2 regions of the Aliivibrio logei genome follow, and region 1 is predicted to be linked to the other one. Evidence: predicted binding sites of a transcription regulator. Region 1 holds the regulator's gene; the other holds the start of a gene.
The links. Region 1 encodes PurR, which represses purine synthesis genes. Its sites were predicted from a motif close to TNANGNAAACGTTTNCNTNA; they were not measured.
Positions count from the first base shown of each region.

Region 2: a site for PurR is predicted at 1,529-1,548, ahead of glpX (class II fructose-bisphosphatase). Genes of this name have one in related genera too.

Region 1 covers NZ_MAJU01000029.1:164,823-169,043, forward strand. Annotated here, with positions in the region: gene A6E04_RS18825 (PepSY domain-containing protein) at 1-143, opposite strand, end outside; gene A6E04_RS18830 (TVP38/TMEM64 family protein) at 273-950, opposite strand; gene A6E04_RS18835 (TfoX/Sxy family DNA transformation protein) at 1,044-1,631, opposite strand; cyclic di-GMP riboswitch class I at 1,760-1,842, opposite strand; gene purR (HTH-type transcriptional repressor PurR) at 2,006-3,007, opposite strand; gene torD (molecular chaperone TorD) at 3,332-3,979, opposite strand; gene torR (two-component system response regulator TorR) at 4,211-4,221, shown strand, end outside.
Region 2 covers NZ_MAJU01000024.1:16,159-20,379, reverse strand. Annotated here, with positions in the region: gene glpX (class II fructose-bisphosphatase) at 465-1,472, opposite strand; gene zapB (cell division protein ZapB) at 1,840-2,082, shown strand; gene rraA (ribonuclease E activity regulator RraA) at 2,517-3,014, opposite strand; gene A6E04_RS15740 (1,4-dihydroxy-2-naphthoate polyprenyltransferase) at 3,108-4,016, opposite strand; gene A6E04_RS15735 (phosphoribulokinase) at 4,104-4,221, opposite strand, start outside.

The DNA.
Region 1 (4,221 bases):
TCTTCATCAAACTCAATGGTTGTATTGAGAGGGAGGGTAATATCTTGAACTGCGGGAATTGCATGATCTTGAGCAAAGCTCAATGGCGATAAACACATTGAGAGGCTAAATATAAGTATAGCTAATGGCTGACGAGTAAACATAAATACGCACTCTAAAAATTAAACTACAGGCAGTATAAATTATTAAACATGAACGTAAAATGAATCCTGCAGGTAATCAGTGAGAGAAGGAATAAGAGATAGAATAATGTCTATCTCTTATTCGCAATTTTAAGAGGTGCGTTTTTTCTGAACATAACTAATAATAAATTTTGCAACGATTGGAAATAAACCAAGAAGAGCAAGAGAGCCGAGTATATTTGGTGATATTAACCCTGATAGTGAGGTTATTTCAGCTAATTGAGTTCCGGCATTTAAAAATACCATGGTTCCGGGCAGCATGCCTAATTGACTAAATAAGTAAAACCGAGCGGCGGTTAGTTTTGTTAATCCCATGACTAAATTAATAAGAAAGAATGGAAATATAGGAATTAAACGAAGAGTCAGTAAGTAAAAAGCGCCATCTTTTTCAATACCTTGATTGATGGAAATTAATTTGTCCCCAAATTTACGATCAACCCATTCTCTTAATAAATAACGGCTGCTTAGGAAGGCAATAGTAGCACCAATGGAACTGGCAAAAGAAACCAATAATAAGCTCCACCAAAAACCAAATAAGGCCGCACCAAGCAATGTGACTACTGCGGCGCCTGGTATTGATAATGCAGTGACGGTAATGTAACCAAAGAAATAAAGGGTGCTATAAAAGAAAAGGTTTTCTTGGATGTCACTTTGAAGGGCTTGATGGTATGCCTTAGCCTGCTCTAGAGTAAATAGATGACCAAAGTTAAAAAAGATAACAGCAAAGGCTGTAAGAAGAGTGATTAATAAGAGTAATTTTTTATTCATAATTCATTTCCTAGCCTTATGTTGTCTTTAATTTATACAGGTAAAGACAACATAAGAGTAGGGCGAATGTAAAATAAATGTAGGAAAATGTATTTAAAGTTGTTTTCTTAATTCATTTCTAATATCAGTAGAGATAACAGACCAGTGAGTACCTTTAATCGCTCCTTCAAGCGACCACAGTAATTCGTCACTAACAGAACTTGAATGAGTCTGTTGAATCGCTTTATAAGCGTTTACAGATCCCGTCTCCATTAGTTCTTTTACGGTCGTTATTCCTGCTTTTTTCAGCATTCTCTCTGTCGCTAATCTTAGATTGGGTAAATCCTTAATTCGAGAGGGACCTGCTGTTTTTTGTTTTTCTTTGTCTTTTTTAGCAACATCTAAAGCAACAACAGCTTGAATTAGGATTGAATCAGGTTCATCCCAACATTCAGGTGAAATAGCAAAATATTTAGTTACCACGGGGAAACCACGTTTTTTATAAACGTAAGGTTCAAAACCTTGGTCTTTAAATAAATTAATAGTGTTATCGCTTGCTCGCAAATGCAGTCTGTCCTGAACAACAAGTGCAAACATTGTGTCATCAATAAAAACACCAAAGCCGCCAAACATGGAGCGTGAAGTGATTTTCCCTAGAGAGGAAAGTAATCGAAGTGAATCTTTTAGTATTGGTTTATCCATTGCAATAATTCTCGGTTAGTAAGTCTATGTCACTAAACAACTGAGCCCGAGGAAATAGTAGCAAGTTCAAAACCACACATTGTTATTTCTAAGTAAAAATTAACAATGTGTAGATATAAATACCTGCCATCGGCAACCCCGCTACCTTATATAAATACGTAGGCCGGAAGCTTTGCGTCCTGAGCTTTCGCACAGTTTGCCCTGTTCGTGACAGTTAAGATGATATAGTAATCAATAAAATGAAATGTTGTCCACTTGTAAGTTATGTGACATTGGTTCAGAAAATAAGGATGATTTTCTGTTATGCCAGTTCAAGTTTTAAATAAATAAATATTTTTTCACTTGCATATTTATGATTAATGCATCACTCATTGTTACAGTTTATGGACACTTTTCCGAGTTACCACTTCTGGATGCATTTCAAAAATGCGTCTTTCATGGTGCTTATCTTTGATTCGTTCCAACAATATTTCAACGGCGGTCTTACCAACGCGACGTTTAGGTTGGTGAATCGTCGTCAATGGTGGAGAGAAATATGCAGAAAGTTCAATGTTATCGTAACCAATGATTGAGATATCTTCAGGTACACGTAAGCCAGTTTGTTGAATTTTGCTGATAGCCGCTAATGCCATAATGTCGTTAAAACAAAATAATGCAGTTGGTTTATCTTCCATCTGTAGCATTTTTTCAACAGATTTAGAGGCAGAAGAACACTCAAAATCACCTTCAAATATCCAATCTGGATTTGACGTTAAATTTGCTTCAGATAAAGCTCTGTAGAAACCATGAATTCGTTCTTTACAGGTTGCTTTATCAAGCTGACCGGTAACACAGCCAATTTTTGTGTGTCCATTTTCAATCAGGTGTTTTGTTGCTAAATAACCACCTTCTTCAGAATTATCAATAATTTTGTCGGTATGAGGGCTATCTGGACCCCAGTCCATGATTACCATTGGTAATTCTGTGTTTTTTTCAAGTTGTGCTAATAACTGTTCATTTAGATCAGAACACATAACTAATAAGCCATCGACACGTTTTTCTGCCAGCATACGAAGGTAGTGCTTTTGTTTATCTAGATCACCTTCGGTATTACACATAAATAATGTGTAACCTTGCTTGTAACAGTAGTTCTCAACACCGTGCATCATTTCGGCAAAAAATGGATTAAAAGACTGGGTAACTAGCATGCCGATAGTTCGAGTTGTGTTGCACTTTAAACTACGAGCAACGGCACTCGGTGCATAGTTTAGTTCTTCAACGGCTTCCCATACTCGTTTTTGAGTTGCTTCTGCAACAAATCGAGTTTTGTTAATTACATGAGAAACGGTGGTTGTCGAAACAGAAGCAAGTTTCGCAACGTCTTTAATGGTAGCCATATTAAAAGCCTTAATTTATTAAGGGGCTATTTATGTTCCAACAATAGTGTCAAAGTCTCTCTTTATTTTTTAATAAAGATTGTTGGAAGGTAAATAGGCCCTGTGAGTATATTACCAATAGTAGATTAGAGAATAATCTAGGTGGTATAAATGAAAAAAACCGCGATAAATGCGGTTTTCATTGATATTCAAATTTTATCGTTTGCGTTCACATTTTATCTATAAAGCGTAGCGCAAACAATTGCTGATTTAATAAATTTTAATAGTCGTTTTGATATATATCACACTATTGTTAACTTATCTTACCAGTTGTACATGCTTTTGTTATTCGCCCGCTAGGAATTTTACATCCAATTCTAAGAACGTAACAAGGAAGTGAGTAACGGCAGCATAGAAGCCAAATGTATCTCGTTCAGAACAAAGTTGGTTAAAACGTGGCGCCCAAGATAATAACTGCTCGTTAATAAATTGCAGTTGTGCGGCCATGAATTGCTCGAATTCTGGTTCCGTTGTTTGCTGATTCGTCATGACAATTAGATTGCCTAAGAAATCTAACTCAATAGCAATGTGATCTGCAGGTTCATTGAATTCAGCTTTTTGAGTGATGTTGTATTTTTCTAATAAATCACGCATATCTTGTGCCGGTTTCGCATTAAGAAGGCGTGATTTATCTAAATACATTGAAGCATAAGGAAGCGCACTGTTCTTATCAGAGCCTAAGAACGCTTCACAGAAGTCAGCCGATAGTTCAAGCTGTGCATCTTCGCGTGTTTGTAATTCATTCAATTTTGTTACAATTGAAGAAATAGAGTCGGTTAGCTCTGGAGTTTCAGAAAGGTTCGTTAAAAAGGTACGAATCTCAAAACTGTTATACTGCTCTAATTGCTCTTTAGTTAGCTCGTGTGCAAATAGGCTAGATAACCACCAATAAATTTCAGCACGTTGTTCATTAAATGCATTTAGTTCGTTCATGTAAAATAAGCTCCAAAAAATTGACTAAATAATTGTACGGCATAAGTGTGAAAAGGAATAGCACCTATCATTAACAGGGTGTATAAAGATATTAGCAAAGATTAATACGCGACAAGATTTGTTCTGAATCAAATAATATACAGAAATATCAATTGAGAATTGGCATTATTACAATATATGAATAGAATGTAATAAGAACCATCCTAATAACCATAAAAAAAAGAGAAAATTATGAGCTATCA
Region 2 (4,221 bases), on a different contig from region 1:
CTGGGCGCTTCGTTCCGAGAGACGAGAGCGGACTTTGTTCTACGAGATGCGAAGGAGGAGTTCAGAACGTTTCGCTTACAGATTTCAGAGGTGAACACGGTATTACAGCGATCACAATACTATTCCTCCCTTTGAGTGATGGTTTATTGGGATTAATGATGTTGATATAAGGGGAGGTTAGGAGGGGTTGTAAATAATGAAGTTTAGTTCATCAGAATAATGCAAATATGCCATTAACAACCCCCTCGTATTGACCATATCGATCTCATAACTAAAGTAATGAAGGGGGAGAACCATTCTTTGTCGCTGTAACCACAACGATCCCCCTGAATCCAGCAAGGGAGCTTGCGACCGATCTGAAACTTGAATTCTCTTAAAATAAAAAACCGCAGATGCTCTCACATCCACGGTTCAAATTTACGTCACAGGAACTAGGCCCATAGGACCGATCTTCCCGCTTTTAATTAAAGAATAAAATCTCTAACTTCTTTGTCTTTACGCTCTAGGTAATGAATCGACTTAATGCGACGAATGGTACGACAACGACCACGGATAAGCAGCGTCTCAGTTGTCGCAATATTACCTTGGCGAGTAATGCCTTCTAGCAAATCACCTTTCGTGATCCCAGTTGCAGCAAATACAACATCATCGCTACGAGCCATGTCTGTCATTTTTAAGATAACGTTCGCTTCTACGCCCATTTCTTTACAGCGCTTGAGTTCTTCTTCACCATAAGCTCGGTTTTCTTCTGTATCGCCTTTCACTTCGTGACGAGGAAGAAGACGAGCTTGCATGTCGCCATCTAATGCGCGGATAGCGGCAGCAGAAATTACCCCTTCAGGTGCTCCGCCGATACAGTACATTACGTCAACTTCACTGTCTGGCATACACGTTAGGATTGAAGCCGCAACATCGCCATCAGGCACAGCAAATACACGAACGCCCATTTTTTGCATTTTCGCGATCATGACATCATGACGAGGTTTAGCAAGTGTGGTTACAACTAGTGTCTCCAGTGTTTTGCCTAATGCTTTAGCGACATTCTCTAAGTTTTCTTCGAGAGAAAGGTTAAGGTCGATTGCACCTTTAGCACCAGGACCAACAACTAATTTTTCCATATACATATCAGGCGCTTTTAAGAAACTGCCTTTTTCGCCAGCAGCAAGTACAGCAAGTGCATTGGATTGCCCCATTGCTGTCATGCGAGTCCCTTCAATTGGGTCAACTGCGATATCTACGGCATCACCACCGGTACCGACGGTCTCGCCGATATATAGCATCGGTGCATCATCGATCTCACCTTCACCAATAACAATCTCACCACTGATGTCAGTTTTGTTCAGAAGAGTACGCATTACTTCAACAGCAGCGCCATCGGCAGCGTTTTTATCACCACGGCCAAGCCATTTGTAACCAGCCAGTGCGGCACCTTCAGTAACTCGAGAAAAAGCCATTGCTAGATCGCGTTTCATATTTGCTCCGAATAATCGATGAATGGATAAAAATCGCGAAGATTTTATCACAACAAAAAAGGAAACGTTTGCTTTTTAGGTGAAAGAGTTATTTTTGATGAAATTTAAAGAAGATAATGGGACTAAAAATCATGTGGTTGAACTCAAATAATCAGGCTAAATTTCTAGTTTTAGTATGAGGTTCGTTTTAATCTTAAGAAATAAGGTCAGATGTTGGTTAAAACTGTCTTTTTTTTGTTCATATAATGCAATTTAATGAATAACACTATGGCAGAATTGCAATTGCTGAGTAGAATAGAAAACAAGTTTCGCAGGGAATCAATAATGCCCCTGCATTTCAATTAGAATTACAGTTAAGGTGGCAGGAATGTCTTTAGAAATATTAGAACAACTAGAAGCTAAAGTTCAGATGGCAGTAGATACAATCGCACTGCTACAAATGGAAGTTGAAGAATTAAAAGAAACGAACGCAGAGCTAACTCAAAATCTTGAGCAAGCAAATAACGGTCGTTCTGAAGTTGAGCAAGAAGCTCAGAAAGCACGTGATGAACAAGCTAGTTTTGAAGCTCGCATCCGTGGTTTATTAGGTAAGATGGAAGAAGTAGAGTAATAGAGCAGGGACGAGGACGCTTCGCTCGAGGAGTGAGGAAGAGCTGAGTTCTGTGAATTATTTGAAACCGTAGGTGTGAAAGCACCTGCGGTTTTTTTTGATGCTAGAAACTATACGCTTCGCTAACTAGAGACTATAAAAGCAAAAAGCGAGGGTTCAGGTCTCAGGTTTCAGGAAGATATGAGGTAGTGCTTTGGCTTTTAGCTCCTCCCCTTTATCACAGTTGTTACTTGGTTGTGAGTATCAATATAAGGGGAGGTTGGGAGGGGTTGTCAATGATGAAGTTGAGTTTATCCGCATAACATGAACATGGCATAACCAACCCCCCTCTAACTCCCCCTTGGATTGACTATGCAGATCTCATTGCAATGGCGATAAAGGGGGAGAACCATTCTTTGTCGCTGTAACTACAACGATCACCTCTGAATTCTGCTCTATTCTTCCTCGCCCATTTCTTCTAATGGTTCTTGCGAGATAATGATCCCTGTTGAGTCGGCATAAAGGTAGTCTTCAGGTAGAAAGGTAACGCTACCAAAATTGACGGCAACATCTATTTCACCGACATTTTTCTTTGCTGCACCCACAGGAATAGAAGCAAGCGCTTGAATGCCTAATTCTATTTCTTCTAGATAATCGACTTCACGTACACAGCCATAAACGATCAATCCTTCCCACCCATTGTGTGCCGCTTTTGCTGCAAGATCAGCGTCAATCAATGCACGACGTAATGAGCCACCGCCATCAATTAATAATATACGACCTTCACCTTTTTCATCCAGTAGTTGGCTAATAAGTCCATTATCTTCAAAACACTTGATTGTCGTGATTTGTCCTGAGAATGAACTCTTTGCACCAAAGTGGCTAAACATTGGTTCAACAACATCAACTTGGTCTAAATAAATGTCACAAAGTGCTGAAGTATTATATTCCATCGTGAGGCTTACCTTCTGGTTGTGGTGGCAGTTAAACGTGTGAAGATTTTAATATACGTACTTTCTAGGTCATTACTATGACAAGTCTCAAGGTTATATAGATAAATACAAACCAAGTGAGAAGAAGATATTTGTGAATAAAGCACATTGCACGACCGTTCCCATCATTGGTCTAATGGCTTCGCCATCGGGTGCTCGCATCACTGAAATAACATGATTTAGTACAAAAGGTGCCGGAATTAAAAATAACCAACCAGCTAAAGAGTGGATTTGCGTTGCGCTAAATAGGGCGAGACACGTAAAGCTGATCGCGATGATGATGGCGTGATACTTACGACCCCAATTTGGCCCCATGCGTACCGCCAGTGTCATTTTTCCACAGGCGGCGTCATTATCAATATCACGCAGATTATTAATATTTAAGACGGCAACAGCCAAAAGGCCACAAGCAATAGCAGGAAGAAGCAAAGAGGAGGACAAATGGCCTGTTTGTAAGTAGTAAGTTCCTGCAACCCCCAGTAGACCAAAAAAGATAAATACTGAGATATCACCAAGTCCACGATACCCATAAGGTTTATCACCCATGGTGTATGCGATAGCCGCGCCCATCGCTAAAAGACCAAGAATAATGAATCCGATAATGTCCATGGTTTGATGAAGAGAGCTAAAAACCAAGATTAAACCGCTGATAATGGTTAAGACAATATTAATACCAATGGCTTTCTTCATCGTAGCTTGAGTGACAAGGCCGGATTGCATGGCACGTTGTGGCCCAAGGCGTTCATCATTATCTGTGCCTTTTACTGCATCACCATAATCATTGGCGAGGTTGGATAAAATTTGCAGTAAAGTGGCGGTAACGAAGGCCATTATGGTAATGGTTGCAGAAGCATGGTTATTCCAATACGCCAGAGCCGAGCCGGTCATGATAGAGGCAAGCGCTAAAGGTAATGTTTTTGGACGGGCTGCACTGAGCCAAATAGTAAAAGGAGAAGTTTTCATGGCATCGCAAAAATAGTGAATAGACTCTCTATTATTCACTATTTTCGACACATACCCAAGTTTGTCACTGATCTTTTAATAAAGAGATTAACCAATCTTACCAGTTTCAATAAGTTGCTGAAGCAAAGGACGAATGATTAGCTCCATTGCAAAACTCATTTTACCGCCAGGAACAACCAACGTGTTATGACGTGACATGAAAGAA